One region of the Paenibacillus sp. JGP012 genome, then DNA from elsewhere that is predicted to be linked to it. Evidence: riboswitches for the same ligand, from Rfam matches in the RefSeq annotation. Region 1 holds a riboswitch; each other region holds the start of a gene.
The links. A riboswitch is a leader RNA that binds a small molecule or an ion and turns the genes downstream of it on or off. The one in region 1 is predicted to bind thiamine pyrophosphate.
Positions count from the first base shown of each region.

Region 2: another riboswitch for thiamine pyrophosphate. It lies ahead of HNR77_RS21675 (ABC transporter substrate-binding protein); the one in region 1 lies ahead of thiM (hydroxyethylthiazole kinase).
Region 3: another riboswitch for thiamine pyrophosphate. It lies ahead of HNR77_RS12715 (thiamine phosphate synthase); the one in region 1 lies ahead of thiM (hydroxyethylthiazole kinase).

Region 1 is NZ_JACHKG010000018.1:122,330-125,542, reverse strand. It holds gene thiD (bifunctional hydroxymethylpyrimidine kinase/phosphomethylpyrimidine kinase) at 1-488, opposite strand, end outside; gene thiM (hydroxyethylthiazole kinase) at 485-1,303, opposite strand; TPP riboswitch at 1,524-1,625, opposite strand; gene HNR77_RS20245 (radical SAM/SPASM domain-containing protein) at 1,836-2,717, shown strand; gene HNR77_RS20240 (pectate lyase) at 3,081-3,213, shown strand, end outside.
Region 2 is NZ_JACHKG010000021.1:53,152-56,364, forward strand. It holds gene HNR77_RS21665 (ABC transporter permease) at 1-17, opposite strand, end outside; gene HNR77_RS21670 (thiamine-binding protein) at 17-307, opposite strand; gene HNR77_RS21675 (ABC transporter substrate-binding protein) at 856-1,896, opposite strand; TPP riboswitch at 2,115-2,227, opposite strand; gene HNR77_RS21680 (DUF2798 domain-containing protein) at 2,368-2,853, shown strand; gene HNR77_RS21685 (hypothetical protein) at 2,974-3,147, opposite strand.
Region 3 is NZ_JACHKG010000008.1:133,512-136,724, forward strand. It holds gene HNR77_RS12710 (ABC-F family ATP-binding cassette domain-containing protein) at 1-1,315, shown strand, start outside; TPP riboswitch at 1,361-1,470, shown strand; gene HNR77_RS12715 (thiamine phosphate synthase) at 1,699-2,427, shown strand; gene thiO (glycine oxidase ThiO) at 2,455-3,213, shown strand, end outside.

The DNA.
Region 1 (3,213 bases):
TGCTTTGCGGCTTCTTCACGTTCGCTCAGACTGCTAATGCTCATGCCTGTAAGCAGCTCCGCTTCGGGAATATTGGGCGTGGTAATCAAGGCATGAGGCAAAAGCTCCTCAATGAGAGCTTGTACGGCCTCCTGCTGGAGCAGCGGTGCTCCGCCTTTGGCTACCATTACCGGATCAATGACCAGATTGGACCAGCCGTATTGCCGCCATTTGCTTGCAACGAGACGAATAATCTCCGCACTATACAGCATGCCGGTTTTGACTGCATGTGGTTCAAAGTCTGCTCCCGTCGAATCAAGCTGCTGGGCAATGCCGGCGTAACTGATGGGGAATACACCTTGGACACCTGTTGTGTTCTGTGCCGCAATGGCTGTGATCACCGTCATTCCGTATACTCCAAGCTCCTGAAAGGTTTTGAGATCTGCCTGGATACCTGCACCACCGCCATTATCGGCACCTGCTATTGTCAAAGCCTGGGCTATATTCATCTTGCACCTCCGCGAATCTGACGGATCAGTGAATGTTCTGATACGAGCTCGGGTGTCACCTTCGCAAGCTGGTTTAACAACTCCAGCTGGAAGCTGCCTGGACCCTGCTGAGCTGTAAGGGCGGCAGCTTGTTCGGCTGCAACACCGTAATAAGCAACAGCCTCGACAATGCTGTTCAGTAAATCATCTCCCGGCCGGGCGACTGCTGCAAAAGCACCAACGACCGAGCTGAGAAGGCATCCCGCGCCGGTGACCTTCGTAAGCAGTACATGTCCGTTGCTGATGAGAAACGTCTGATACCCGTCCGTAACGATATCGTACTGACCCGTAATAACAACAATACATGCAAGCTGCTGTGCAGCCCGTTCCGCGATGCTGATGCGGTCTTCTTCACCTTCCCCGGCATCCACACCTTTAATACTCCAGGGTACGCCAATGACATGAGCAACCTCGGCAACGTTCCCGCGCAATACAGTCAGCCGAAGGTCACGAACAAGCTGCTGCACCGTCTCCGTGCGATATGCAGTTGCCCCGGCACCGAATGGATCAAGCACAACGGGTACATGATGCGCATTAGCGGACTGTCCTGCCAGCCGAATGGCTTGAACCACCTTTTCATCTAACGTACCGATATTGAGCACAACTGCGCCAGCGATACGCGCAACGTCAGCAACTTCTTCGTGAGCATAGGCCATGAACGGAGAGGCTCCAAGGGCAAGCAGACCATTGGCAGTGAAAGGGGCTACCACCAGATTCGTAATATTGTGTACCAAAGGATTAAGTGCACGCACACGCTCAAGATAAGACAACGTCATTACCTCCTTGATCTAAAATGAATTGCATGGTGAGACAAGCTGGTATTTACATACAGACCATTACATCGAAGAACCTGCAATACGGCCTTTAACGAATTCTCGTCCATGCCCATGCGATGAGAAAACAAAAAAAGCCCCACTCATTTCCAGAGGAAACGAGCGAAGCTATAGAGGTTTTACCAGCATGGACTCTGCCAAATCAATGGAGAATCCTTTATCCACAAGAGCCGCTCCACTTCCCTCCGCTGGTATGATCCAGATCAGGTTCAAAGGGTCCGAATGATATATTCGTCTCAGCCGTAAGGCTCCCCCAGTGTGATGTGCAAAATATGCAGTTATGATCCAAGCATATATCACATGCGTCCAGAATGTAAAGAGGGCATGAGACTTGACGCTTGTTTTGGCAACGCTGCGGTTTACCGATTTACCTTCGCTCGTTAACCCGATATAATGGGGATTGGCCCATATGGCCGCATAACGAATGAGGGCAGGAACTGTTCTACTTTCCTCCCGGCAGAATGGGGACCCTGAGTTGAAAACGTTCAAGAAAGTATATATCGAGATCACAAGCATCTGTAATCTGGCATGCAGCTTTTGTCCACAAACGAAAAGAGCCAAAGGCTTTATCGACCCTGAAGTGTTTAATCATATATTGGATCAGATCAAACCGCACACCAAACATATTTACCTGCATGTCAAAGGGGAGCCTCTGCTGCATCCCAAAATCGACCTGCTTCTGGATTCCGCTCATGCGAAGGGATTCAAGGTTAACATTACAACCAATGGTACACTCCTGCCAAAGACACAGCATAAACTGCTGGGCAAACCTGCATTGAGACAGATGAATTTCTCCCTGCACAGCTTTGACGGACATGAGGGATCAACGGATCGTGATGGTTATTTGCGCAATATTTTGACTTTCGCTCGTGAGGCTGTGAAGCATAATGTCATTATTTCGTTCCGGCTGTGGAATCTCACACAGGATAACTTTACGAATGCCCAGATGAATCGAAATCGGGAAACACTTGAAGTACTGGAGCGTGAATTCAATCTGGACTTCCGTATTGAGGAAAAGGTCGTTCCGGGCAGCGGTGTCAAAATTGCACCGAATGTATATCTGAATCAGGACCACGAATTCCAATGGCCAAGTCTGGATGCACCGGAAGATGACGGGAAAGGCTTCTGCCATGCGCTGCGCAGTCAGGCTGCGGTGCTGGTGGATGGAACGGTCGTTCCGTGCTGCCTGGATGGTGAAGGTGTCATTAACCTTGGCAATATTCATGAGCAGTCTTTCTCCGAGATCGTTGATGGGGAGCGGGCTAACAATCTGGTATACGGCTTTTCGAAATGGGAGGCTGTAGAGGAACTGTGCCGCAAGTGTGGATATCGTCAGCGGTTTGGCGCGGGAGCTTGAGGCTGAATGACCTCATGGCCTCCGGATTTTCACCGATTTGAGAGATGAGACCGTATTGCCTGTAATCAGCCAATACGGTCTTTTCTGTTATTTTGCGCTCATGAAAAAAGGGGTAAAAACAGCATACTGCTAGTTAATATCGGTACATGCCAATTAAATGCGAATTGGAAAAAGCTGAGACCATATCTGTATTACTGCTGAAATTGGTAAATCTAATCCAGGGATTATTCCTGTAATCTTCCTTTTTTTGTAGGATTGAATCAGGTTCCGAACAAGGGGTGTGCCGTGTACCTCAAAAAGGTTCCTGTAGACAAGCCAGCGGCTTGTTCAACAAATCACTCAAATCAAGGGAGGATGTTGATGATGAAAAAAATGTTGACGCTCTTGTTGTCTGCCGGTCTCGTTGCTTCTGTATTTGGTGTAATGCCTGTAGCGGCTGCACCGACCGTCGTCAATTCAACCATCGTGGTACCGAAGGGCACGACTTATGATGGGC
Region 2 (3,213 bases), on a different contig from region 1:
TTGAAATAGGCAGACATTAGCGGTATTTCTCCGTCAGTGTATCCATGCTGAACCCGTCTGGACTGTGTGCGATTTTGATCTGGGAGATGATGCTTGGACTGCCGGCTTCCACAAGCACCTCGTGCATTTTGCGGACCACTTCCAGCAGTTCCTCCAGTTCGCCCTCCATTGCGGTGTCTAGTGCATTGACCTGATATTTCAAGCCAGACTGCTGAATCACTTCAATCGCACGGTCTACATAAGGGTATGAATTCTCGCCGTTTGGCGTTTTCGGTATCACTTGAATGCTGAGTAACGTGCTTGCCATGAGAGATCAAGACTCCTTTCGTGTGTGGGGGATAAGTTGTTGCGATTGTACACGTTGCCACTCCGATTGCAGTCCCCTCTTACGATCGCTGTTATCTCCCGAAATTCCTTGAATCCATTCTATAAAAGTTTGACTGAAGATAATTTACACAGTCACTTCGATGCCAGAATAACCTTCCAATCGCTGTTATCCCCAGATTTTTTTTGAACCCTTTTCCAAAGGGGAAAATCTGGGGATAAAGGCGACCGCTGCGCTTTTTCAGGTTTTTTCTGTCCTCTCCGTTTTTGTATAATCTAATAGTTAAACTTATATAGAAAGGGGGATTTTGGGATGAGTGTAAGCTTCCAATGTAGCTTTCTTGCTTAGAGTTTTCAGGCGACCGCTGCGCTCTCCAAATAGGTTCTACATTCTTCGTTTAGGTGTACAAAAATGTCAACTTATCAAGTTGTGTTAGTGTATTTCTACACTTTACGTTTCTGTGTAAATATCAAATTACGTTTTACATGAAGCGATAATATTACATAAGGTATTAATGGTAGTGAAAATTTTTACTGCGGTAAAAATTCGTTTGTATACGCCTTGGATACGTCAATCTCTTTATCTAATAGCTTCTTGTTAAACATCCAGTCGGTGTAGTTTTTCCACACTTCTTCCTTCTGCTCGCCCCAGCGCGGTGCGTCGTCCTTGTATTTCGGGCTGAGCCATTTCTGGCTTGCCAGCACCAATTCCTTATCCAGATCAGGTACAGCCTTGATCAGAATGTTCGCGGCCTCTTCAGGATGGTCAATCGCATATTGATACCCTTCGGAAGTAGCCTTCAGGAAAGCTTTCACCAATTCAGGGTCCTTCTGAATCGTCTGCTCATTAGTCACAAGCACAGGTGTGTAATAGTCCAGCGCTTTGGAGTAATCTTTTACATATAACATGTCGATGGGTTCACCGCGGAGCTCTGCTTCGATCCCGGTCCAGGCATAGAAAATCCAGGCAAAATCAATATCCCGTTTGACCGCTGTGAAAAAGTCCGCGTCGCCCATGTTAATATTTTTGACTTTGGATACGTCAGCACCTTCGCCCTCCATAATGGATTGCATCACGGCTTCCTCAACCGGTGAGCCCCAACCGCCATACGTTTTGCCTTCAAAATCCTTCGGCGATTTAATCTTGCGGTCTACAGGAGCGGCAAACCCGGATGTATTATGCTGAATCACGGCCGCAATGGATACGAGAGGTACGTCCTGTGTGCGCGCCTGAGTGACACTCTCCTGGTAACTGACACCAAACGGTACTTCGTTAGAAGCAACCATTGTATCTGCACCGCCAGCTCCTGGCTGCACAATCTCGACATTCAGACCTGCTGCTTTATAGAATCCCTGATCTACGGCTGCATACAGACCTGTATGATTGGTATTTGGAGTCCAGTCGAGCACAACCTTGACATCCTTCAGTGCCGCGCTGCTGTCTTCACTTTTGTTGTCTGTGCTAGTGCTTCCGTTCTGATCAGCCTGCTCGGCCCCTTTACCGCCACATGCTGCAACGGTCACCAATAGTACACACATGAATAACATTCCCAACATTTTACGCCAGTTCATTCGATTCTCTCTCCTTCGTTCTGTCCGGCCGGGTGGCACGGGGTACTCCTTGGCTTCATATCCAATCCCTTTGCATAAATCGGCTGATTTATACCTCGCGGGTTATCCAGATGACGACATTTTTCTGTTTCTGCTTGTCAAAAGAAAACAAAAAAAGCGTCCCGTAATCCGGGACGCGTGCAGGTGTGAGAGAAGGGCGTTCAGCTTATAGCTGTGCCTCTTGCAATATACTCCGATTCCTACGCTGGCATGATCCAGATCAGGTCTAAGGGTTAGTATCTTGATGGGATACACTCTCAGCCGGCCAATTCCGACTCCCCTGGGAAACTATGAAGTTACGGGCATTACTAGGTGTAATTATAGGCCAGTGACGAGTATGTGTCTAGTCGCCAAATCGTTCACATAATGTTCACTTATGAGAGGGGAGTGCAATTGTCTATAATGATCCAAGTTATAGAAAGGATGAGTGTAATGCCAGTAAGCAAGAAAGAACAAGTTATTTTTGGAATTATGATGTGTACAGGAATGGTCCTGGTGATGATGACCTTTAATCTGTGGCACACGGGAATGTTAGACCAGATGTCTTTGATGCAGATCCTGCTTCAATTCGTGATCTGTTTTATTATCGCATTTCTGGTGGAATCCTTCATTGTTGGTCCTGCTGCGAAAAAAATTGCCTTTTCCCTTCCATTTGCCAAGTCCGGTAAAGTAAAAGGCATCATCACCATGTCATTGCTTATGGTCATCGGCATGGTTCTGATCATGTCTCTGTATGGAATTGTGACTGCCTCTATTGCCGATCAATTAAATGGTGTATCTGTATTCGGGGCGTATTTTCATACCGTTGCACGTAACTTTAGTCTGGCTCTGCCATTGCAGCTGCTTGTTTTAGGACCGCTTGTGCGATATTTGTTCAGCAGATTGTTCAAGAGCAGGAAAACAGCTGTATCTGCTTGAATCCATCGTTGAATAGAGCGGTTATCTCTCAGGAAAAGAGTGGATTATCAGTATTTCCTGGGCAATTTATATTGACCGATTTCGTTTGAAAATCAGATTAATTTTGTTTAGGCGGGTGACTCAGGAAGTTCTGATATAAGCAATCCAATAAAATAGGCCAATCAAAATTACAGCAATAACGATTGTGGTCAGGATGCCACTTGTCCATGTACTGCGTTTAGCTTGTTGGGCGAGTTCATCTGCTCTTTGTTTGGCAGCCTCGGCCTCTGAGGGATTCAGGTTGTTTGGATTCATGTTCATCGAGAAACAGTTCCATTCTATAATATATACTCTATTGTATAGAGGAATATTTTGAGTTCA
Region 3 (3,213 bases), on a different contig from region 1:
CAGAACGATTCGTGATGTATTGAAGGATGCTTTTCTGCCACTGCTTGAGCTGGAAAAGGAGCTGATGCAGATCACCGATCAGATGGCCGATGCAGATCCGGACAGACTTGCGCAGCTGCTGGAGGAAATGGGTGAAATTCAGGAGCAGCTGGAGCAGGGCGATTTTTATCTGATTGATGTCAAAGTGGAAGAGATGGCAAACGGTTTGGGGTTAAATGCGATTGGTCTTGATCGGGACGTTGCTGCCCTGAGCGGTGGACAGCGCACTAAGGTGTTGCTTGCAAAACTGCTGCTGGAGAAGCCAACTGCCTTATTGCTGGATGAGCCGACAAACTATCTTGATGTAGAGCACATTGAATGGCTGACGCGTTATTTGAAAGACTATCCGCACGCCTTTCTGTTGATCTCACATGATACAGAATTTATGAATGAAGTTGTGAATGTGATTTACCATCTGGAATTTGCCAAACTCACACGCTATGCTGCCAATTATGAGAAGTTTCTGGAGATGGCGGATATGCAGAAGGCGCAGCATATTGACGCCTATGAAAAGCAGCAGGAATATATTAAAAAGCAGGAGGACTTTATTCAGCGGAATAAAGCTCGTGCATCCACCTCGGGACGCGCAAAAAGCCGGGAAAAGCAGCTTGGCAAAATTGAGCGGATTGATCGTCCGGACGAAGCGGCAAAACCAACTTTTAAATTCAAGGATGCCCGTGCAAGCAGCAAAACCGTGTTTGAAGGTGTTGATTTTGAAATTGGTTATACGTATCCGCTCCTGCCAAAGATGACGATGACCATCGAACGCGGAGAGAAGATTGCTATTGTGGGCTGTAACGGTGTGGGTAAATCAACACTGCTCAAGACAATTCTGGGTAAAATCCCGCCCATTAGCGGTAAAACCTTTCTCGGCGATTACCTGGAGACGGCATACTTCGAGCAGGAAGTACGTGCTGCAAATATCACGCCGATTGACGATGTATGGAATGAGTTTTCTCATCTGACTCAAAATGAAGTACGGGGACATCTGGCCCGGTGCGGTCTCAAAAATGAACATATTACACGTCCTTTGAACATGCTGAGCGGTGGGGAGCAGGCTAAAGTCCGTTTATGCAAGCTGCTGATGCGTGAAAGCAACTGGGTGCTGTTTGATGAGCCGACGAACCATCTGGATGTTACTGCGAAGGCCGAGCTTCAGCGTGCATTGAAGGAATACAAAGGAACCGTTTTGCTTGTATCCCACGAACCAGATTTTTACGAAGGCTGGGTCACCAAAACGTGGAATGTGGAAGAATGGTCTGAAAAAGCACGATGACAAAAAAATCCGACTGTGGTAATATAGGCTACAACTTCAACTTCATATGAACACTAGGGGGGCCGCACGATGCGGCTGAGATGGAAGAATGCGATTCCGGACCCTTTGCACCTGATCTGGATCATACCAGCGTAGGGAAGTGGCGCGTTTCAGCATAATGACAGTAAGTGATCCTTTTATGAACGAACAGGAACCTTACTATACAGTGATGCAGGCATGAGTTACCGCCGAACGGTTATGGACTTAACTGTTTAACAGGTATTAGCTGCACGCTCGTTATTTAACCTGAACCTTTGTTTATACGCAGCCACTCCTACGGGAGTGGCTTTTTTGTGTTATGTCATTTCCGTACTTAATGCTGAACGGATGAGAGGGAGGACAACGTGAACACAACAGGGCTTGCGGCAGAAAGAAATGAAAAGAATAAACGGCTGATCGATCGCTCTCCAAAACAAATAGACACATGCAGCCCGACATGTTGCCAAGATGACTCTTCCTTTGAAATGCATATTGTGTCTACCAATAAAGGTGAGCGAACCACTGTACTGAATGTTGTCAAGCAGATATGGCCTTGGGTGGATTACATTCATATCCGGGAAAAACAGCTCTCGCTGCAGCAGCATTTCATCTGGGCCAGGCACATGACAGAGTCAGGAGTTCCATCCTCACGTATTGTCATCAACGGGGCCAATCCGTTTGTGCCCAGCGAATTTTGCCGAGGGGCGCACTGGAGCCAGAAGATGCTGACGAAGGCGGAAGAGAGCATGAATGCTGTGAATAAGGGGGAACGGATGCGCTTGGGAGTATCGGTGCACTCCATACATGAGGCACGTGTGGCAGCGGATTACGGTGCAGATTACCTGTTCTTCGGGCATGTGTATACAAGCCGCAGCAAGCCTGATCTAACGCCCAGGGGGTTGGAGGCGCTGGCTGAAGTATGCTCAGGCGTTGACATTCCTGTCATTGCAATTGGTGGTATCCAGGCATCCAACATTCAGGCGGTGCGGTTAGCGGGAGCCCGTGGCGCTGCTGTGATCTCGAGTGTATTTCAGCATGAGGACCCGGCTCATGCGATCCGTCTTATAAAACAGGCTGCAGAAAGAGTAATATGAATGTTTCGAAATCAAGGAGATGAACACATGCAAAAGCGAGGAACCGTCTCACCGGATCAAGGTTCTGATGATCAATCCAGATGGAATGCATGCTATGGATCGGATGAAACTTCTGAATCCGATACTTCATATGAAACTGCCAGTATCCCGCAATATGTATCATCAGGCAAGCTTCATGCAGAAACCATTATTGTTGGCGGAGGCGTTATAGGTTGCGCTGTTGCCTTTGAATTGACACGAAGAGGACACGATGTGCTTCTGATCGAGCAAAACGAGATTGCCAGCGGAAGCTCCTGTGCAGCAGCGGGAATGCTTGCTGCGGATAGTGAGGAATTTACTCATCCTGTTATTGCTCAGGCTGCTCTTGAAAGCAGAGCATTGCTGCACAGTCAAAAGGATCAATTATCTACTCTATCGGGCATGGAACTTGGGTTGAGGCAGAGCGGATTCATCACACCGTTCAGATCATACAGTGAACTAAGTCGTTATAAGGAAAATCGAAGGGCTTTTCCACTGACGGAACAGCTTTGGTGGGATAGAAATACGGTGCAGCGAGAAGCTGGCTGGCTTAATCGGGATACGTATGGTGCTTATTACCGATCATTGGAGAGTGAAATTCTGCCCGTGTCGTTGACCAGAGCTTATGTGAGGTCAGCACACAGGATGGGCGCCCGGATATGGGAAGGCGTCAAGGATATTCAATTAATAGTGAATCAACTTGGTGTACAAGGAATTGCTACCCCGAAGGGAAATGTCACTTGTAAACACGTAATTATAGCTGCTGGC